DNA from 3 places in the Peteryoungia glycinendophytica genome. Region 1 is predicted to be linked to each of the others. Evidence: riboswitches for the same ligand, from Rfam matches in the RefSeq annotation. Region 1 holds a riboswitch; each other region holds the start of a gene.
What was found. A riboswitch is a leader RNA that binds a small molecule or an ion and turns the genes downstream of it on or off. The one in region 1 is predicted to bind thiamine pyrophosphate.
Positions count from the first base shown of each region.

Region 2: linked by a shared signal. The riboswitch ahead of thiC (phosphomethylpyrimidine synthase ThiC) and the one ahead of thiD (bifunctional hydroxymethylpyrimidine kinase/phosphomethylpyrimidine kinase) in region 1 are both predicted to bind thiamine pyrophosphate.
Region 3: linked by a shared signal. The riboswitch ahead of thiB (thiamine ABC transporter substrate binding subunit) and the one ahead of thiD (bifunctional hydroxymethylpyrimidine kinase/phosphomethylpyrimidine kinase) in region 1 are both predicted to bind thiamine pyrophosphate.

Region 1 is NZ_VFYP01000001.1:314,019-321,337, forward strand. It holds gene FJQ55_RS01565 (peptide chain release factor 3) at 1-542, shown strand, start outside; gene FJQ55_RS01570 (HAD-IA family hydrolase) at 619-1,290, opposite strand; TPP riboswitch at 1,409-1,505, shown strand; gene thiD (bifunctional hydroxymethylpyrimidine kinase/phosphomethylpyrimidine kinase) at 1,558-2,382, shown strand; gene FJQ55_RS01580 (GFA family protein) at 2,389-2,784, opposite strand; gene FJQ55_RS01585 (pirin family protein) at 2,853-3,764, opposite strand; gene FJQ55_RS01590 (class II glutamine amidotransferase) at 4,010-4,834, shown strand; gene FJQ55_RS01595 (MmcQ/YjbR family DNA-binding protein) at 4,844-5,197, opposite strand; gene coaBC (bifunctional phosphopantothenoylcysteine decarboxylase/phosphopantothenate--cysteine ligase CoaBC) at 5,194-6,408, opposite strand; gene FJQ55_RS01605 (sensor histidine kinase) at 6,501-7,319, opposite strand, start outside.
Region 2 is NZ_VFYP01000002.1:364,779-372,097, reverse strand. It holds gene FJQ55_RS16360 (sulfite exporter TauE/SafE family protein) at 1-605, shown strand, start outside; gene trmD (tRNA (guanosine(37)-N1)-methyltransferase TrmD) at 587-1,279, opposite strand; gene rimM (ribosome maturation factor RimM) at 1,283-1,861, opposite strand; gene rpsP (30S ribosomal protein S16) at 1,985-2,359, opposite strand; gene FJQ55_RS16340 (chorismate mutase) at 2,424-2,744, opposite strand; gene ffh (signal recognition particle protein) at 2,755-4,326, opposite strand; gene FJQ55_RS16330 (MBL fold metallo-hydrolase) at 4,635-5,720, shown strand; TPP riboswitch at 5,768-5,901, shown strand; gene thiC (phosphomethylpyrimidine synthase ThiC) at 5,993-7,319, shown strand, end outside.
Region 3 is NZ_VFYP01000002.1:419,933-427,251, forward strand. It holds gene FJQ55_RS16605 (M48 family metalloprotease) at 1-996, opposite strand, end outside; gene thiQ (thiamine ABC transporter ATP-binding protein) at 1,246-1,983, opposite strand; gene thiP (thiamine/thiamine pyrophosphate ABC transporter permease) at 1,973-3,625, opposite strand; gene thiB (thiamine ABC transporter substrate binding subunit) at 3,633-4,658, opposite strand; TPP riboswitch at 4,703-4,817, opposite strand; gene FJQ55_RS16625 (ABC transporter ATP-binding protein/permease) at 4,947-6,725, shown strand; gene FJQ55_RS16630 (ABC-F family ATP-binding cassette domain-containing protein) at 6,735-7,319, opposite strand, start outside.

The sequences.
Region 1 (7,319 bases):
CCGACACCGCCTTCGCCGGCGACGTGGTGGGTATCCCCAACCACGGCACACTCCGCATCGGCGATACGTTGACCGAAGGCGAGAATCTCGTCTTCCAGGGCGTGCCGAACTTCTCGCCGGAAATCCTGCGCCGCGTGCGGCTGGAAGATGCGATGAAGGCGAAGAAGCTCAAGGAAGCTCTGCAGCAGATGGCCGAAGAGGGCGTCGTGCAGCTCTTTTCGCCGGAAGACGGTTCACCGGCCATCGTCGGTGTCGTCGGCGCGCTGCAGCTCGACGTGTTGAAGGAACGCCTGTCGGCAGAATACACCCTGCCGGTCTCCTTCGAAATGTCGCGCTTCTCCGTCTGCCGCTGGATCTCGGCCGACAACAAGGATGATCTCGAAAAGTTCATGACCCAGCGCCGCGGCGATATCTGCCGCGATCTCGATGGCGATCCCGTCTTCATGGCGCAGGACCAGTTCTCGCTGCGTTACGAAGCCGAGCGCTATCCGGCGATCAAGATGGTCGCCATCAAGGAATATCACGTTGCCAAGGCGGCGTGATCGGCTCACGCACCCGGCATGCGCTCCATAGGGCGCATGCCGCTCTGCCGTCATCTAAGCCAGCCTCGCAGTGGCCTCAGCGGCGACGCAGCCGGATCAGCCCTTCACCATCGACATCCACCGTCACGCCCTCATAGCCGTGCAGGCTCGGATGGCGTGTTTCCAGCGGATGCGTATGGGTGGCCGTGATCACCATGACATCCGCGCCGGCGCCTTCTCCGGCCAGCACGCCCGCCATCACATCCTCGAACACTAGGCAATGGGTCGGATCGACGCCCAGTCGCTCTGCGCCCAGCCTGTAGCCGGCGGGATCCGGCTTGCCGATTTTGACGTCTTCCGCCGTAACGATCTTGAGCGGTTGTGGCAGGCCGGCGGCCGCGATGCGGGCGCGGGCAAGCGCCGAGGGCGCCGAGGTGACGATCGCCCAGCGCTCGGCCGGAAGCGCGTTCAGGAAGTCGATCGCGCCGGGGATCGGCACGATCCCTTCGACATCCTCGATTTCGCCGCGCTCGATTTCCAGCGCTTCGGCGACCACATCCACGCCCGGAAGGTTCAGCCCCCGGATCGTGTCGATGCCGCGCTTGCCATGCATGGTCGGCAGGAAAGCCTCGACATCGAGCCCCATTTTCGCCGCCCAGCGGCCCCAGACCCGCTCGGCGGCGGCGATCGAGTTGAGCAGCGTTCCGTCCATGTCGAAGAGGAAGCCGTGGTAGGAGCGGGTGGGGAGAGGCGAGGGGGAAAGGGTCAAGAGCGTGCACCTGATGCTGGGGGAACGAGAGGCAGGTAGCCAATTTGGCGGCAAGCGGCAAATGAATTGATCAAAGACAAGGTCCGCTCGTGACAGGCGGAACGCTCTGGGATAGACAGGAAGCAGACAGGGGCGTCCTGCGAAAGCCGGGCTGAGAAGCACCCTTTGAACCTGACCCAGATCATGCTGGCGGAGGGAGTCGTTCGGTCTATCCGGCAGTTGGCTGCCCGAGTCCGCCGCCGCTCCACCGTCGAAGGGAGCGCGCCGATGACCAATCCGATCCGCAACGTCCTGTCCATCGCCGGCTCCGATCCCTCCGGTGGTGCCGGCATCCAGGCCGATCTAAAAACCTTTGCCGCCCGGGGCTGTTACGGGATGGCCGTGATCACCGCGCTCACCGCCCAGAACACGCAAGGCGTCTCGGCTGTTCGCCCGCTCGATCCGGACTTCGTCCAGGAGCAGATCCGCATGGTCTTTGCCGATGTCAGGGTGGATGCGGTGAAGATCGGCATGATCGCCAATGCCGGCATCGCCGCCGCGGTGGCCGAAGCGCTGAAACCCCATCGCGGAATTCCGGTCGTGCTCGACCCCGTGATGATCGCCAAGGGCGGCGCGGCACTGCTCGATCCCGCGGCCGTTGACGTCCTCAAAGAAAGTCTGCTGCCGCTCGCAACGCTTGTGACTCCCAATCTGCCCGAGGCTGCAGCCCTGCTGGGCGATCCGGAAGCCTCCGACCGGCGCATCATGGAATCCCAGGCCGTGCGGCTGACGGCGCTCGGGGCGAAGGGCGTGCTGGTCAAGGGCGGACATCTCGCCGGTGGCGAGAGCCCGGATGTTCTGGTGACGGAGGGGCAGGTGACCTGGTTTGAGGCGTCCCGCATTGCCACGCGCAATACCCATGGCACCGGTTGTTCGCTGTCGAGCGCGCTCGCGGCGGAAGTCGCCAAAGGGCTCGAACCGCAGGAGGCGGTCAGCGTGGCGAAGGCATGGTTGGAAGAGGCTGTCCGCACCTCGGGCAGTTTGTCTGTCGGATCGGGCCACGGCCCGGTGCATCATTTCCATGCTCTGTGGTCAGCCGATCAGAGGAACTGAAAATTTTCAGCTGTCGGCGTGGCACTCAAGGTCGCGGATATCGAAGACGAAGGGCAGGGCGGAGCCGAGCCATGTCTGGTGGCGAGGCTTGAGTTCTCGTCGCTGGTCTATGGTGCCGAGCCGGATGCCGATCTCTCCATCGGCGCTTTCGCGCCAGAGCGGCGAGCCGCAGTCGCCGCAGAAGAACTGGTCGCTCGGCTTTCCGCTGTCACCGAACTTGCGGTAGCGCCGTGGCTCTCCGGAGACGAGGCGAAGGCTGCCAGTGATGGCCGCCGCCGTCACGCGATAGGCAGACCCGGTCAGGCGTTGGCAGTCGGTGCAGTGACAGATCCCGATCCGCTCCGGATCGATCTCCGCTTCGTAGCGAACTTCGCCGCATTGGCATGATCCCGTCACCCGCATCGCATCCCCCTGAAAAGAAAAGCCCGGCGCTGGAGGACGCCGGGCGAGATGAACTTGACTGCGGGAGGTTAATGATCGGCCTTGATGAAAGTTCCGTTCTGCAGCTCTTTCATCGCCTGCATCAGTTCTTCGCGGCTGTTCATGACGATCGGGCCATGCCAGGCGACCGGCTCCTTGATCGGCTTGCCGGTGACGAGAAGGAAGCGAATGCCCTTTTCGCCGGCCTGCACGGTGATTTCGTCGCCGGTGTCGAAAACGACGAGCGTGCGATTGCCGGAGAGGTCACGGATGTTGAGCTCCTCGCCCATATATTCCTTCTCGACCTTGACGCCGAAGGGTTTTGACGCATCGCGGAACGAGCCGGAGCCGGCGAAGATATAGGCAAAGGCGGAGCGATAGGTGTCGACCGGAAACGTCTTGCGCTTGCCGGGTGGCACCGAGATGTCGAGATAGACAGGCTCTGCGGCAATGCCGTCGACAGGGCCGCTCTTGCCCCAGAAGTCACCACAGATGACCCGCGCCGACGTACCGTCGTCATCCACGACGACAGGAATGTCGGCCGACTTGATGTCTTGGTAGCGCGGCTTCGTCATCTTCAGCGACGAGGGCAGGTTGGCCCAGAGCTGGAAGCCGTGCATGCGGCCGGCAAAATCGCCCTTCGGCATTTCCTGATGCATGATGCCGCTGCCGGCCGTCATCCATTGCAGGTCGCCGGCACCCAGCATGCCCTGGTTGCCCAGGCTGTCGCCGTGTTCGACGGTACCCGCCAACACATAGGTGATCGTCTCGATGCCGCGATGCGGATGCCAGGGGAAGCCGCGGATATAATCGCCCGGATCGTCGTTGCGAAAATCGTCCATCATCAGGAAGGGATCGGTCATCGAGGGATCGCCGAACCCGAACACGCGGTGCAGCTTCACGCCGGCGCCTTCCATGGTCGGAGTGGCGCGGCTCTCATGCTTGACGGGACGAATGGACATCGGGACTGGCTCCTCGGGCCGAAATGCGGTGATTGAGGCGCAATATAGCCGCTCTTCCTGGTGGGCGCAGCAGGACCGGACGGAACGCAGTGTTCACATTTGCCCGTGCTGCACTGCAAAAAACAATTGCTGCCGCCGACAAATTTCTGTCATGAAAGTGGAGATGTTTGCGAATCGTTAGTTTATCAGGCGAACACTGGCGTCGGGCAGCCTTCGTGTCGGCGCCTTCCGGAGTTGTGAAACGCATGTGTCGTTGGGCAGCCTATCGCGGAGAAGCGATCTTCCTCGAGGAACTCGTCACCTCGCCTGCCCACTCGCTCATCGAACAGTCCCATTGCGCGACCCGCGCCAAGACGGCCACCAATGCCGATGGTTTCGGCATCGCCTGGTATGGCGACCGGCCGGAGCCCGGCCGTTTCCGTGACGTCCTGCCGGCCTGGTCCGACTGCAACCTGAAAAGTCTCGCGCGCCAGATCCGCTCGCCGCTTTTCCTCGCCCATGTTCGCGCCGCCACCCACGGCTCGACCCGCCGCGACAACTGCCATCCCTTCGTGCACGACACCTGGTCCTTCATGCACAATGGCCAGATCGACCATTTCGATCGCATCCGCCGACCCATGGAAGCCATGCTCGATGACGCCCATTTCAATGCCCGCGTCGGCACAACGGACAGCGAACTGCTTTTCCTGCTTGCCCTGCAGTTTGGCCTGAGGGAGCGCCCGCTGACGGCCATGAGCGAGGCGGTCGGCTTCGTCGAGCAGATCAGCCTGCATTTGACCGGCGCAGCCCGCGTCCGCATGACCGCCGCCTTCTCGGACGGCGAGACGCTTTATGCCGTCCGCTACTCGACCGATGAGTTCGCCCCGACGCTCTACGCCGCGCCCATGGGGCCGAAGGGCAGCTACTGCCTGGTGTCCGAACCGCTTAACGACGAAGCCGACACCTGGGTGGAAATTCCGCCCTCGAGTGCCGTCATCTTGAGCGCCAAGGGCCTGGAGGCAGCGGAGTTCAAGCCGGTATCCGCACGGATCGACATGCCACAGATCCGGTCGGTCGCGCTTGCCGGTTGATCTTAGGCCTCAGTCGTCGATCCCCAGTTCCCGCCTGAGCTTGCGTGTCAGACTGCCGGCGACAGCTCGGTAGGATCGCTGCAGATATTCCGTAAGCTCGGCCTCTTGAAGCTCGGTATCCGGGGCGACGCTCACCCATTTCCGCTTGGCAAAATAGGGCGCCTGCGAGACGCCCTGCAAGGCGGTCAGGATCTCGAAGCTTTCCTCGCTGACTTTGAAGGCCAGGTGCCGGTCGTTATCGGACAGAAGGCCGAAAACCTTGTCCCCGACTTTGCCGACCCGGCTATCCCACTGGTCGACCTGACTGGTGGCCGGAAGGCTCTCGACAAAAGCGGTAAATCCTTCGCGGGTGAAGAGGCTCATGCCGGGGCACCCGCCATCTGCATGGCGATCCACAGCGCCAGTCGCTCGGCGACGTCCTCCTTCGACAGGTCCGGCCACGCTTCCACGCCGTCGCGCGTGATCAGTTGCACGCGGTTACGGTCTCCGCCCATGACGCCGGTCTGTGGTGAAACGTCGTTGGCTACGATCAGGTCCGCCCCCTTGCGTTCGAGCTTCGCCCGTCCGTTCTCTTCCACGTTCTGCGTTTCCGCCGCAAAGCCCACCACGAGGCGCGGCCGTTTCGCGTGATGGCCCACGGTCTTCAGGATGTCGGGATTCTCGGTAAGCATCAATGGCGGCGGTGCTTCGCCCGGCTGCTTCTTGATTTTCTGGTCGGAACCTGAGGCCACGCGCCAGTCGGCAACGGCCGCAACCATCACGGCGATATCCGCCGGCAGATTGGCAATGACCGCGTCGCGCATCTCCTCTGCCCGCTCCACATGCAGAACCTGCACACCGGCCGGGTCGGCGATGGTCACCGGCCCGGATACCAGTGTCACCTCCGCGCCCAGCCGGGCGAGTGCTGCGGCGATCGCATGCCCCTGCTTACCCGACGAACGGTTGGCGATGTAGCGCACCGGATCGATGGGTTCGTGCGTTGGGCCTGATGTCACCACTGCCTTCAGGCCGGCAAGCGGCTTCGGCCCGGATAGCAAGTCTTCCACCGCAGCGACGATCTCCAGCGGCTCCGCCATCCGGCCAACCCCGCGCTCGCCGCTCTCGGCCATCTCGCCCGCCATCGGGCCGATCATCGTGATCCCGTCCCCCTTCAGCGTCGCGACATTGCGCCGGGTTGCGGCATTGTCCCACATCTTCGGGTTCATCGCCGGCGCAATCAGGATTGGGCGATCGCTTGCGAGCAGCACGGCAGAAGGGAGATCATCCGCAAGTCCGTGCGCTATCTTCGCCATCAGGTCGGCCGTCGCAGGCGCTACCAAGACCAGATCGCAGTCCCGCGCCAGCCGGATATGGCCGACATCCTGCTCGTCCTCGCGGCAAAACAGATCAAGATAGACATGGCTCGCCGAAAGCGCGCCAACGGCAAGCGGGGTGACGAATTCCTGCGCCGCCCGCGTCATGATCGGGGTCACCTTTGCGCCACGCTCGCGCAGCCTGCGGATCAGGTCCAGGCTTTTATAGGCGGCGATACCGCCAGCGATAATCAGAACGATGCGTTTACCGGCCAAGGTCATGAAAGTAGGGCCCCTTTTTTCGGTGCGAGCCTAGCGCAAATCGGCTCAGAGGCAAACGGCGTCCCATGTTCCTGGTAAATAGTCGAACCGGATCAGGAGGTCACGTCGAGCTTCAGCGGCACCTCGGCCACAGTGCCCGCCTGCCCCTCCAGATAACGCAGCCCATCGCCCAGCGTAGACGCCATCGACTTGACGATCCGGCTACCGAGCCCGGTGCCCTTCGGTGCGTCATCGGGATTCATGCCGATCCCGTCGTCCTCGACCCGCAGCATGGCCTCCTCTTCGGAGAGCCGCTTGAGATGGACGCGGATGTCACCGTTTTCGCCAGAGGCATAGGCATATTTATAGGCATTGGTGACGAGTTCGGTGACGATCATGCCCACCGAGACCGCCTTGTCGGCACTCATGGAGATATGGTCGGCATCCAGCATCAGCCGCATCGGCTTTTCCGCGCTGCTCAGCGAATTCGATAGCTCCGCCGTCAGGCGACCCAGATAGCGGTCGAGTTCGACGCGGCTGACATCGTCCGACGTGTAAAGGCTGCGGTGCATGCCGGCGATCGCTGTGATGCGAGCCTGCGTCTCGGCAAGCTCCGCTTTGACCTCTTCGCTGCGCGCGCTGGAAATCTGCAGCCGGAGCAGGCTGGCGACGAGGGCAAGCGAATTGGCGACGCGATGATTGACCTCCGCGAGCAGCGCCTCCGCCCGCTCCTTTGCCAGGCGGATTTCCTCGTCCGCCCGCTCCTTGGCGGCGCGCAGCTGTGCATTCGCGATCGACTGCTCGATGGCGCTCGTCAGCAGCGACAGAAAGTCCTCGCTGACCGTCTTGATGACGTAGTCGGCGGCCCCGGCCTTGATCGCCTCGATGGCGATCTGCGCCTCGTTCGAGCCGGTCACGTAAACGACCGGCAG
Region 2 (7,319 bases), on a different contig from region 1:
CGTCGGTCATCCAGTTTCCCGGCTACATCACCTCGACTTTGGCTTACAGGCGTGAGTTCAAGACCATGTGGCGCGGTGCTGTCCTCCTGGCCATTGTTTCGGTCATAGGTGCTGTCTGCGGTTCCCTTTTCCTCATTTCGCTGTCAAACCCGGCTTTCCGCTCGATGGTGCCCTGGCTTCTGCTCGGCGCGACTGCGGTTTTCGCAGCCGGTCCGAAGCTGCGGCCGAAAACACAGGGCGAAAGCCATGCGGCAAGCCCGCTGGGGCTGGGTCTGCAAGGCATCACATCCTTTTACGGCGGATTTTTCGGAGCGGGGATGGGCATCATGATGCTGGCCTCGCTTGGTTTGGCCAGCGGTGGCGACTATCACCGGCTGAATGCGTTAAAGAACTTCCTGTCGATCGTCATTGCGGCCGTCGCCATCGTCATCTTTGCGAGCGCCGGTGCGCTGTCATGGCTGCATGCCGCCATCATGATTCCGGCCGTGGCAGTGGGTGGTTATGCCGGGGTGGCCGTCGCCAAGAAGGTGCCGCAGACCGTGCTGCGTTGGGTGGTGGTGGCTGCAGGGCTCGGGCTCGCCGCCTATTACTTCTTCACCGGCTGAATAGGCAAAAGATCGGGACGCCTTTCGCGCGTCAGGACAACAGCCTGTTCATGACGCCACTTCTCGATGGCCGCGTGATTACCCGACATGAGGATCTGCGGGATCTCCATGCCCTCGAAGATTTGGGGCCGGGTGTATTGCGGGTGTTCCAGCAATCCGCCCTCGAAGCTCTCATGCACGCCGGAAAGCTGGTTACCCATCACGCCGGGGAGGATGCGCACGACGGCATCGAGAAGGGTCAAGGCCGCCGGTTCACCGCCGGAGAGGATATAATCGCCGACCGACACCTCTTCCAACTGGCGCGCGTCAATTACGCGTTGATCGACACCTTCGAAACGGCCACAGACGATTACCACCCCCTCGCCAGCGCCAAGGGCGCGGACTCGTTCTTGCGTGAGCGGACAACCGCGCGGGCTCATCAGCAGCCGAGGTCTTCCATCGTCGGCTATGGAATCAATGGCGCGCGCGAGAACATCGGGCTTAAGGACCATGCCGGCGCCGCCGCCGGAGGGGGTATCATCGACGCTTCGATGCTTGTCTTCGGCGAAGTCGCGGATTTGCACGGCTTCCAGCGACCAGTCGCCGCGCTCAAGCGCGCGTCCCGCGAGAGCATGGCCCAGATGACCAGGAAACATGTCCGGATAGAGCGTCAGGATCGAAGCCTTGAAACCCATGGGTCAGCGACGCCCATTCGGGCGCGGCATTCCTCCACCGGCGCCATAGGGCTTCTCCTCGCCATCGTCCTTTAGGCCAGCTGCGATGGGATCGACCAGCAGGCGTCCACCTTCGAGATCGATCTCAAGGACGGCCGCTTCGGAGAAGGGAATGAGAACAGGGCGCTTACCGGGGCCTTTCAGCTCCAGAAGGTCGCCGGCGCCAAAATCATAAACCGCAGTGACTGCGCCGTAATGGTTGTTCTCGGCGTCATAGACTTGGAGGCCTTCCAAGTCGGCATAGTAAAACTCGTCATCGTCGAGATCCTCGTCGGGCAACGCGTCCCTGTTGACGAAGAGTTCGGTGCCGTTCAGCGCTTCTGCCGCGTTGCGGTCGTTGATGCCACGGAACCGGACAATGGCTACGGTCTTGCCGTCGCGAATGTCGAGGATCTCGAATTTGCGGCCATCGGCACTGTAGAGGACGCCGTAATCAGCCAGCCCAAGTTGATCTTCGGTGAAGGTCTTTACCCGCACTTCGCCGCGCAGGCCCTGGGCGGCGCCGATGACGGCCATCAGTATCGGATTTTCCAGCGTGCTCATGGCGATATGCAGTCCTGAAACATGTTCTCTTCGCTCCACCCTTTTAGGCGGAACCAAGGGCAAAGAAAACGCAAAAACGGGCGGTGGGAGACCCACCGCCCGCCTGCAACGATCCAAGATCGATTATTCCGCAGCGGCTTCTGCAGCAGCGGCCGCGGCGTCGGCAGCCTTCTGTGCCTTCTCGGCAGCGCGTTCCTGGGCCTTCTTGCCCGGCTTTGCCTTGTCCGGGTTGCTGCGAACAGCGCGTTCGGCCAGGCCGGCCTCAGCGAGGAAGCGCAGAACGCGGTCTGTCGGCTGGGCGCCCTTGGCAATCCATTCCTTGATCAGGTCAGCGTTGAGTTCAACGCGCTTTTCGTTGTCCTTGCCGAGCATCGGGTTCCAGGAACCGACCTTCTCCAGGAAGCGGCCGTCGCGCGGAGCGCGGGCGTCAGCAACGACGATCTGGTAGTACGGGCGCTTCTTGGAACCACCGCGGGCGAGACGAATCTTGAGGGACATGTAATTACTCCTTGAGGTTTAGTTCAGGCCGCCGCAGCGAACCCTATTCTTGTTGAGGCCGCCGTCAGGCGGTCTTTTCGGTGACACCGCCATGTTCGGCGGCAATGGCTTCATGATGCCGGATGACTTCCTTGATGATGAAGTTCAGGAACTTCTCGGCGAAATCCGGATCCAGATTGGCATCCTGGGCCAGACGGCGCAGGCGGGAAATCTGGTATTCCTCGCGCGCCGGATCGGCGGGCGGCAATTCGTGTGTGGCCTTCAGCACGCCGACAGCCTTGGTGCAGCGGAAGCGTTCCGCCAGCATGTGGACCAGCGCCGCGTCGATGTTGTCGATCGACTGGCGATAGCCGGAAAGCTGCTCCTTGACGGACGGATCAATCATCGGCGCCCTCTCACTTCTTCTTCGGCAGGCCGGGAAGGCCCGGGAAACCACCGCCGCCCAGGCCGGGAAGCTTCGCTCCACCAAGGCCCGGCAGACCGCCGCCACCGAGACCGGGCAGGCCGCCCGGCTTCATGCCGGCGGCTTCCGCCTGCTTGGCCAGCGCTTCGAGCTGCTTCGGATCCATTTTTGACAGATCCGGCATGCCCATGCCGCCAACCATGCCGCCGAGGCCCATTTTCGAGGCCAGGCCGCCCATCATCTGCTTCATCATGCCGCCTTTGCCTTTGCCGCCCATGGCCTTCATCATGTCGGCCATCTGGCGATGCATCTTCAAAAGCTTATTGATGTCGGCAGCATCCGTGCCGGAGCCGGCCGCGATGCGCTTCTTGCGGGAATGCTTCAGCATGTCCGGATTGGCGCGCTCGGCCTTGGTCATCGAGGAGATGATGGCGAGCTGGCGCTTGAAGACCTTGTCGTCGAGGCCGGCGGCGGAAATCTTGTCCTTCATGCCCGCCATGCCCGGCATCATGCCCATGATCCCGCCCATGCCGCCCATGGCCTGCATCTGCTTGATCTGCTCGGCCAGGTCGTTGAGGTCGAACTTGCCCTTGGCCATCTTCTCGGCCATGGCGCGGGCTTTTTCCGCATCGATATTCTCGGCGGCCTTCTCGACCAGCGAGACAATGTCGCCCATGCCGAGAATGCGGTCAGCGATACGGCGGGGGTGGAACTCGTCGAGCTCCGTCATCTTTTCGCCGACGCCGATCAGCTTGATCGGCTTGCCGGTGACGGCACGCATCGAGAGCGCCGCACCGCCACGGCCATCGCCGTCCATGCGGGTCAGAACGAGGCCGGTGATGCCGACGCGTTCGTCGAAATTGCGCGCCAGATTGACGGCGTCCTGCCCGGTGAGCGAGTCGGCGACGAGCAGGATTTCATGCGGCTTGGCGCGAGACTTGATCTCGGCCATCTCGATCATCAGCGGCTCGTCGATATGCGTACGGCCGGCGGTGTCGAGGATGACCACGTCATGGCCGCCGAGCTTGGCCGCTTGCACAGCACGCGATGCGATATCGGTCGGCGACTGGCCGGCGATCACCGGCAGCGTATCGATGCCGGTCTGGACGCCGAGCTGACGAAGCTGTTCCTGGGCGGCCGGCCGACGCGTGTCGAGCGAGGCCATCAGGACCTTCTTCTTCTCGCGATCGGTCAGACGCTTGGCGATCTTGCCCGTGGTGGTCGTCTTACCAGAACCCTGCAGACCGACCATCATGATTACGACGGGGGCCGGTGCGTTGAGGTCGATCGACACCCCTTCGGTGCCGAGCATTTCGACCAGCTCGTCATGGACGATCTTGACGACCATCTGCCCGGGTTTGATCGACTTCAGAACGGCGGCACCGACGGCCTTTTCGCGGACCTTGTCGGTGAAGGAGCGGACGACTTCGAGAGCGACGTCGGCCTCGAGAAGGGCACGACGGACCTCGCGCAGAGCAGCCGAGACATCCGCCTCGGACAGTGCGCCACGGCCGGTCAGTCCATTCAGAATGGATCCAAGACGGTCCTGGAGGTTTTCAAACATCGGCTCTTCCTTGCATGGTTCGGGGAAACCCAAACCTCGGTCTTCTCCACGCGGAAAACAAGACGCAAAGCCAAAAAGCACCCGAGGGCGCATCGCGCTGTCGGGTGTTGACCTCCGGGATCTCTTTACACCTTTTCGGGTCCCGGTCGGCGGCTCGGAGTTCTCGTCTCTTCGCAGATTGCGGCGGATAAACAGGAAAACACCCGGGAAGTCAAGCGAAGTCCCGATTTCCGGGGAGATCGCGGCCATCCGACAATCCGCGCCACGCCTATTGCCGTAGAAACGGCAGAACCACATATGGGTGAGCCATGAACAGACGCAGTTTTTTCAAATGGTCAGGCTTCGGGCTCGTCGCCGCTGCAATCGGAGGTCTCGGCTTGCGCGAAGCACAGGCGGGCAATCGCTATTACACCGGTCCGATCTCGGATCATTTCGACGGCAAGGTGTTCTTCAACCCGGGCGGCGAAGAGCCCCGTGGCTTCACCGATCTCCTGCGCTGGCAGCTCGGCGGCGGCAAGATAGACTGGCCGAAGGCCGTGGCTGCGGCCGATTTCGTTACGACCAGGCCGGAGCCGCGTGTCGAAGGGAGCCGACTGGTCGTCACCATGGTCGGCCATGCAACGCTTCTCATCCAGACGGCGGGGCTCAACATCCTGACCGATCCGGTCTGGTCGGAACGGGCAAGCCCCGTCTCGTTTGCCGGACCGAAGCGCAACAATCCGCCGGGTGTCGCTTTCGACGATGTGCCGAAGATCGACATCGTGATCGTCACGCACAACCACTACGACCATCTCGACATCGCGACCCTGAAGCGACTGATCGAGCGCGACAGCCCGCGCCTCGTCACGCCGCTCGGAAACGACACGATCATTCGCAGCGACGTGCCTCGGTTGGAGGCTGACGTCATGGACTGGGGTGACCGGATCGAGATTGGCAACGACGTCACCATTCATTGCGAGCCCTGCCACCACTGGTCGGCGCGCGGTATGGGCGACCGTCGCATGGCGCTCTGGGCGGCCTTCGTTCTGGAGACACCGGGCGGCAAGATCTACCATATCGGCGACACCGGCTATGCCGAGGGCAAGCATTATCGCGAGCTCAAGGCCAAGCACGGCGACATCAGGCTCGCGATCATGCCGATCGGTGCCTATGAGCCTCGCTGGTTCATGAAGGCGCAACATCAGAACCCGGAAGAGGCGATCGAAGGCTTCCGCTTGAGCGGTGCATCCTTCGGCATCGGCCACCATTTCGGCACCTTCCAGCTGACCAATGAAGGGATCGACGATCCGCCGAAGGCGCTTGTGACCGCCATGTCGGCAGCGGGTATCGGCAATGACCGCTTCAAGGGATTGCGACCAGGCCAGCAGTTCGAGGTGCCGCGCGCCGGCGCCTGAATGTTACCTCCCGCGTTGACAGCGGGACCGCTTTTGACCACACTTCACGCATTCACCAGGGGTGTCCCGACAAGGGGCTGAGATATCGCTACGCCAATCCCGCTAAGGACCATGGCAGCGCGGTGACCCGTTGAACCTGATCCAGTTCATACTGGCGTAGGGACGGTGCAAGCGCTGCAAAACGACGATTCGAAAACCCGAATCCCGTGGCGTCTTTCCATCATTCCGGCTGACATGACTGGGTCTCCAACCTGAACACTTGGAGCTCCACGATGAACATTGCCCCTAACTTCTCAAAGCCCGACGTCACCACCGGGCCACTACCCGCTTCGACCAAGATCTTGTTGGCAGGGGACATGCACCCTGACATTCGCGTGCCCCTGCGCCAGATCGCGCTGCACCCGACCTCCGGCGAACCGCCCGTAAATGTCTATGACGCATCAGGCCCCTATACCGACCCGCAGGCGACCATCGCCATCGACCAGGGGCTTGCCCGGCACCGGATAGCCTGGGTGGAGGCACGCGGGGATGTCGAGGCCTATGACGGGCGTGCCGTGAAGCCCGAGGACAACGGCTTCGTCTCGGCCGATAAGCTGACTCCGATGTTTCCCGTGAATCATCGTCCACTGCGCGCAACAGGCGGCAAGGCGGTGACCCAGCTTGCCTATGCCCGCGCCGGCATCATCACGCCGGAAATGGAATATGTGGCGATCCGCGAAAACCTTGGCCGGAAGGCTGCAAGGGAAGCGCTTGTCCGCGACGGCGAGAGTTTCGGCGCCGCGATCCCCGATCACGTGACGCCGGAATTCGTCCGCCAGGAGATCGCCTCGGGCCGGGCGATCATCCCGGCCAACATCAATCATCCCGAACTGGAGCCGATGATCATCGGCCGGAACTTCCTGGTGAAGATCAACGCCAATATCGGAAATTCCGCCGTCACCTCTTCCATGGCCGAGGAAGTCGAGAAGATGGTCTGGGCGATTCGCTGGGGGGCCGATACGGTCATGGATCTCTCGACCGGCCGCAACATTCACAACATCCGCGACTGGATCCTGCGCAATTCACCCGTGCCGATCGGCACCGTGCCGCTCTACCAAGCGCTGGAAAAGGTCGGCGGCATCGCCGAAGACCTGACCTGGGAGGTCTATCGCGACACGCTGATCGAGCAGGCCGAACAGGGCGTCGACTACTTCACCATCCATGCCGGCGTGCGGCTGCATTACATCCCGCTGACCGTCAACCGCGTGACCGGCATCGTTTCGCGCGGTGGTTCGATTATGGCCAAGTGGTGTCTGCATCATCACAAGGAGAGCTTCCTCTACGAGCATTTCGAGGAGATCTGCGACATCTGCCGCGCTTATGATGTCTCCTTCTCGCTGGGCGATGGCTTGCGCCCCGGCTCGATCGCCGATGCCAATGATGCCGCCCAGTTTGCCGAACTGGAGACGCTGGGTGAGCTGACCAAGATTGCCTGGGAGAAGGATTGCCAGGTGATGATCGAAGGCCCCGGCCATGTTCCCATGCACAAGATCAAGGAGAACATGGACAAGCAGCTGAAGACCTGCGGCGAGGCCCCCTTCTATACGCTGGGGCCGCTGA
Region 3 (7,319 bases), on a different contig from region 1:
CTCGACCTTGTTGTCGATCTGGAAGCCGACCGGCACATCAAAGCGGATGCCGAGCTGGCCATGCAGGAAGGTCTGGCCGCGCACGAAACCTTCCTGAGGGCTGTCACCGTAGAGAAGGCCGTCGATACCATTCAGGTAATAGTCGCGACCAGTCTCCCCATGCGTGCCTTCGGGGCCGAACGCACGCGCATGTCGCTTGGCAAGCTCGACGCGCTGTGGCGCATTGGGATGGCTCGACAGGAAGTCCAGACTCTGGTCGGCATCGGGATCCACCGATGTGAACTGGCTATAGCGTGCCATGGAATCGAGGAAACGGGCTGCGGCATAAGGATCATAGCCTGCTTCGCCAAGGGTCCTAACGCCGATCACGTCGGCCTGCAGTTCCTGCTGACGGGAAAAGGCAGCGAGCCTAAGCTTGCCTCGCGCGAGCGCCTGCTTGCCGGCGAGATCGCTGGAAAGCACTTCTGCCACCACCCGGCTTGCAATGACTTCCGCCTCTTCGCGCCGCTGACGCTCGATGCCGTGATTGGCGGTCACATGCGCCATTTCGTGGCTAAGCACGGCGGCGACCTCGGACGCATCATTGGCCAGCGCCAGGAGCCCGCGCGTCACGTAGAGGTAACCGCCGGGCAGCGCGAAGGCATTGATCGCAGGCGAATTGAGGATGGTGATACGGTACGACTGGTTGGGGTTTTCCGAGACAGCGGTCAGCGCACCGGCAATGCGTGCAACAAGCCGTTCGGTTTTGGCGTCGGAATACTCACCGCCGTAGGAGGCTACAATACGGGGATGCTCGCGGGCACCCATCTGGGCACGCGGATCGCCCTTCTGGACTTCTTCGACGATCTGCGGATTGCTGGACGGCGAGACGGAAGGCTCATACGCCTGCTCGAACAGCGACTGACAGGACGACAGAACCAGCCCGCTTACAACGAACGCAGCTGCCGTCGACGCAAGCCTTGCAGGCCGGCGCCGCCGATTACCATCGGCAGCCATTGCGCTGTTCCGGCTGAAAAACTGCATCCTGCCCCTTAACCCTGTGCCCGAGGCTCCGCCTGTCAGGTCGGTCCCGGGTGCAGCATCCACTTGCCTGGCACCAGAATCGTGCGAACACGGTCCCTGGGCTCATTCCATAATGCGAAACTGTCGCATGCTCTAGACCATAGTGCCCGCGACCGCATTGACCAAGCCCTTGCTACGCTTGGCAACCATTCACTGGCCGCATGACAGGAGCGAACGACCAAATTAAGGCGAAGGTTCCACCTGAGGCCCGAGACCGAGGAAGTCACGGACCGGTGGGAGGTCGCGTCGGGCGAGAAATCGCGCGGTCTCAGCCTCGACGAGCACGCTCCCGCCGTCGACAAAGACGACATACTGGGCAAGCCGTTCCAGATCACGCGGGTCATGTGTGACGAGAAGCACGGTTGAGCCAGTCTCCCGATGCAGGTCGGAGAGCAGAGCAACCATGGATGACCGCAGCGCCGGATCAAGTGCTGCAAATGGCTCATCGAGTAGCAAGACCGGGCGTCGGCGCACCAGCGCCCGGGCGAAAGCCACCCGCTGGCGCTCCCCGCCTGATAGAGAGCCGGGCAGCCGTCGTTCGTAGCCCGCAAGGCCGACGCGTTCGAGGGCTTGCGAAATCGCCACGCGATCGGTTGGTTGGAGCCTGAGGCCAGGATGGATGCCGAGCCCGATATTGGTGAAGAGATCCAGATGGGAAAACAGGTTGTTGTCCTGAAAGACGAGGGAGACAGGGCGCTCTGCCGGCGGGAGCCGAGTAACGTCTAATCCATCGATCCAGACCGTGCCGCTATCCGGCCGCTCGAAACCGGAAACCAGATTGAGCAACGTCGACTTCCCTGCGCCAGACGGGCCGACAATCGCTGTGACCGCGCCAGCCTGAAACTCGCAATCGAAATGGAATCGGTTCTGGCTAAGCGTCAACCGGGTATGGGCGAGATGGACGGAGGCGTTAGCCGGCATGGACTCGCTCCTTTGCAAGAGAGCCCGGCGAGGTGCCGGGTGCGCCGATCAGCGCCAGCACCAGGCAGATCAGACCCAGAAGCAGCGCCAGACCGTCGGCATCGTTGCTGCGATAGCTGCCCATCTGCGCATAAATGAGTGTCGGTAACGTGGTGATATTCTCGGAACCAAACAATGCGACTGCCCCCAAATCACCGAGCGAAAGAGCCATGGCGAAGGCGAGTGCCGTGAGGAGTGGCCGTCGAAGCGCCGGCCAATCGACGAAACGCAGCCTCTGACCAACCGAAAGGCCAAGACTTTCACACAACCGACCGGTGCGGTCACGGTGTTCGGAAAAGGCGGGCCCGAGAACTCGCACAGCAAACGGAAGAGCCATGAGGGCGTTGATACCGACCACGACGAGGGGCGCAAAATCCGCGATATCACCGTGCGGTCTGAGGGCCAGGAACCAGCCAGTCGCGAGGATGCTCGTCGGGAGCAGGAGCACCAGCGAGGAGGCACCCGCAAGACCGATTGAGAAGAGACGTGCCGTCCAGGTGAGCGAAGTGTGTCCCGACAGCTGGCTTCGTGCAGCAATAATCAGATAGGCTCCGAGCGTGGCAGCGAGGCCTGCTCCCAGCGAGACCATGAGGCTGGTCAGCGCCGCCTGTTGGAAGGCCTCTTGCTCGACAAGCCGGACGAGATCGGCCCGCAGTCCGGATACAACCACCTGTCCGAGCGGCAGAACAAGGAAGAGGCCGCCGGACACCAGCATTAACCCATCCACCAACCGAACAAGGGGACGATGACCATCGAAGCGCACATAGCCGCGACCGCTGGTCGTCCCCGAATCCCCGGCTACGGGCAATAGGCTGAGGACCGCGAGGACGCAGCCGGTCACGGTGATCTGAACACATGCGAGCGAGACCGCCCGCACAGGATCGAAATCGAAGCGCAGCGCCTGATAGATTGCCACCTCGATCGTGGTCGCAGCCGGCCCACCCCCGAAGACGAGGACCAGCGTGAAGCTGGTAACACACAGCATGAAGATCAGCCCCGCAGCGCCTGGGATCACCCGCGCAAGCACTGGCCATTCGATGAACCGGAACGTGGATAACGGCGAAAAGCCGAGGCTGGCAGCGGAACGCCAATACTCCGCCGGTACGCGTTCCAGCGCAGACAGCATCAGGCGGGCCGCGAGGGGCAGGTTGAAGAAGACATGCGCGATGAGAATGCCAGACAGGCCATAGATCGATACGGGCTGCGAAACCCCGAGCCACGAGAGAAGCTGATTGACCAGACCGTTGCGGCCAAATACCCCGATAAGGCCGAGCGCGCCTATCAGCACAGGCAGACCCATCGGCACCGCCATCAGCCGGATCAGCCACGGCCGGCCCGGGAAGCTTGGCTGCCGCGCCAGAGCACTGGCGAACGGCAGGGCGAGACCGACGGAAAGCAAAGTGGAAAGCAGAGCCTGCCACAGGGTAAAGCCGAGCACGGAGCGCACGACCGGATCAGCGAAAACCTCCAAACCGGCGACAGGCCCCGACAGAAGCATCACGAGCGCCACCCCGACGAAGCCAGAGATCACCATCAAGACAAAAAGACCGCCCGCGAGAGCAGGCAGTCTTACACGCCACGACTGGTGCAGCGGGCGCAGCATCAGCGGGTCAGTTGAGCGTCATCGCCTTCAGCCACTCGTCGATCCAGGCCTGACGATTGGCCGCCACTTCGGCCGGGCTCATCAGGAAGGTCGTCTTCGGCTGAACGAGCTTGCCGAAGGCATCCGGCAGCGGCTCGGACGTATCAGCAGCCGGCATCATCCAGTTGTTCGTCGGAATAGTATCTTGGAAACCGGGCTCAAGAATGAAGGCGAGGAACTGCCGCGCAAGATCCTTATCCGGCGCGTTCTTCAAAATGCCGGCAACTTCGATCTGAATGTAATGACCTTCTGAAAAATCCGCTGCCTGATAGCGCTCGGTATTTTCTGCGACCATGTGGTAGGCCGGCGATGTTGTGTAAGACAATACCATCGGCGCCTCCCCCTTTGTAAACAGACCATAAGCTTCCGACCAACCGGGGGTCACCGTGAGAACACGGTTCTTCAGCTTGGCCCAGGCCTCGGGCGCCTTCTCGCCATAGACGGACTTGACCCAAAGCAAGAGTCCGAGGCCTGGCGTCGAAGTGCGGGGATCCTGAATGACGATCTTCTGGTTCGGGTCACCCTCGACCAATTCCTTGAGGCTCTTCGGCGGCGTCTGGATCGCCTGGGTGTCGTAGATCACTGCGAAATGACCGTAGTCGTAAGGCACGAACACATCATCGCTGAAGCCCCCAGGAACCTTCACTGTCGACGTGTCGATCACAGCCTTATCGAACAATCCTGTCTGCTTGGCTTCCTCCACCAGATTGGTGTCCAGCCCCAGCACGACATCGGCCTTGGAGCTTTGACCTTCAAGCTTGAGACGGGTCAGAAGGGCCACTCCATCGGCAACACCGACAAAATTGACGCTGCAATCGCAGGTCTTTTCAAAGGCTTCCTTCACCTTCGGCCCCGGTCCCCATTCGGAGATGAAGCTTTCATAGGTATAGACAGTCAGAACCTTGTCAGCTGCCTGCGCCGACGCGGATAGACCGGTTGGCAACAAGGCTGCGGCAAGGCCGACGCGAACAAATTTAGCGAGATGTGACGGCATGACGCCCTCCTCCAAAAGATCAATGATATCGGGATAGGGCGTTTACAATCGACGCGTCTAATCCCTCCGCCGGTGTTAACCGGATCAGGTTCCGCGGGTTGGCTGACGCCTCTCAGCATTCCGATCACGGCGGATCAGAAGGCACCCCGTTAGAGCAGTCATGGAAATAGCGCGGCAGGTTGGGGAGCGCAAGATGGCAGACCTCTTGGTGCTACGGTAAGCCAAACGCAATCTCGCCATGCTATGCAGTCAACAGACTGTAGTTGAACGTTTTCGAGGCTTGATGGCATGACGAGTGAAACGAGCGGAGGGCCGATCTCAGTCGATCAGATTGTTGCCGCCGTCGAAGGGAGCTTTCGCCGCCAGATAGCCATCGCCTTGGATAGCTTCTGGCACTCTGCAATTCGCAATCGCATCCTCGTCTTCGCCTTCGCATTGGTCGCTGTCATCCTGGCAACCGCCTATGGCACCGTGATGCTGAACCACTGGAACGCGCCGTTCTACAATTCGCTGGAGCAGCGAAACCTGCCGGCATTTCTGCAGGAACTTCGCAACTTCGCTGTTATCGCCGGTGTGCTTCTCGTGCTCAACGTGATCCAGGCCTGGTTGAACCAGATGACGGCTTTGCACATGCGGGAGGGTCTGACGCGCGACGTCATCGACCAGTGGCTTGCGGGACGTCGCGCCTTTCGCCTCTCCATGGCGAGCCCGCTCGGCGTAAACCCGGACCAGCGCCTGCACGAAGATGCGCGCAAGCTCGCAGAGATGACAACGTCACTGTCGATCGGTCTTTTCAATGCGACCATTCTTCTGGTGAGCTTCATCGGGGTCCTCTGGGGCCTATCGAGCGACCTCGTCTTCAAGCTGGGAGACTGGAGCTTTCAGATCCCCGGTTACATGGTGTGGGGTGCCATTCTCTATGCCCTTGCCGCCTCGCTTTTGAGCCGCCTCGTCGGACATCGGCTGTCGAACCTGAATGCTGAGCGTTATGCCCGCGAGGCCGACTTACGTTTCTCCCTCATGCGCGCCAACGAGAACCTGGACGCCATCGCCGTGGCGCGCGGAGAAGACGCCGAAAAGCGACATATCCATGAAACGCTGGACGGCGTTTTGGGCTCGATCCGCAACCTCGCCCTCGCGCTCACCAATCTCACCTGGGTGACCGCAGGCTTCGGCTGGCTGGCAATCATCGTCCCGATCCTGATCGCCTCGCCAGCCTATTTTTCCGGGACCATCACCTTCGGTGGCCTGATGATGGCGGCCGCGGCCTTTACCCAAGTCTATTCGGCTCTGCGCTGGTATGTCGACAATTTTGGGCAGATTGCCGACTGGCGCGCAGCACTCCTCCGCGTCACGGTCTTCCGCGCTGCTCTCGATGCGATGGACAATGCGGAGCAGATGCCAGGCAGGATCGAAATCTTACCGTCAGAGGATGGCGCACTGCGTCTGAGAGGGCTCGAGATCGGCTCCCGCTTGCAGGGCGAGAACAATGGCGGCGCGTTCCGCCTCGTCGAAAGAGACGTCGAGATCGCTCCCGGCCAGCATGTCATGGTCAACGGCGACCAGGGCGTGAATCGCAAGCTGTTCTTCAATGCGCTTGCTGGCCTGTGGCCGTTCGGCAAGGGCAAGATCTTTCTCCCCGCAGCGACGGACATCCTCTTCATACCACAGATCGGCTACCTGCCGGAGGGAAGCCTGCGCAGTCTGCTCGCTTACCCCTTGGCTTCCGCGAACTTCACCGATTCCGACATGAAGCTTGCCCTGGAGAAGGTGGGGCTTGGAAATCTTGGCGGCCGTCTTTACGAGCGTGCCCGCTGGGAAAGGCTCCTCGACAAGGATGAGCAGATGGCGCTGGCCTTTGCCAATATGCTTCTGCGCAAACCGCGCTGGGTCGTGCTATTCGATGTGCTGGAGGGGTTGGAGCCGGACACCGAAATCCGTTTGGCAGCTTTGCTCGGCGAAATGCCCGACGCCTCCCTGCTCTACATTGGTCGTTCCGCCGCCTTTGCCAAGGCAACGGGAGCAAGGTTGGTGCATCTCGAGCGGATGATGGATCCCCCGAGGTGAAGCGGTCTTCTACCCCTCGAGTTCCTCGCGCAGCATCTCGAGCTCCAGCCATTCCTCTTCCCAGCGGGTAATGTCGGCGCGAAGCTTCTCCATTTCGGCAGCGAGCCGGGCGAAGGTCGCCGGGTCCTTCGAGAAGAGATTGGGATCCGCCATCTTGGCTTCGCGCGCGGCAATCTCTTTCTCCGCCTTTTCCATGTCCTTCGGCAAATTTTCGAGAGCAAATTTCTGCTTGAACGACAGTTTACCCTTGCTCTTGGAGACAGCTTCGGTGGTCTTTGCGCCAGACATGTCCTGCGCCTTAGCCTTTTCGGCTTTTTCGGCGCGCTTGCGTTCGTCCTCGACGCCCTTGCGCTGGGCCAGCATGTCCGAATAGCCACCGGCATATTCGATCCAACGGCCATCGGGGGCATCCGGATTGGCGGGCGCAATGGTCGAGGTCACAGTGCGGTCGAGGAAATCACGGTCATGGCTGACGAGAATGACCGTACCTGCATAACCCGCGACAATTTCTTGCAAAAGATCCAACGTCTCGATGTCAAGGTCGTTGGTCGGCTCGTCGAGGATCAGCAGGTTCGATGGCTTTGCCATGATCCG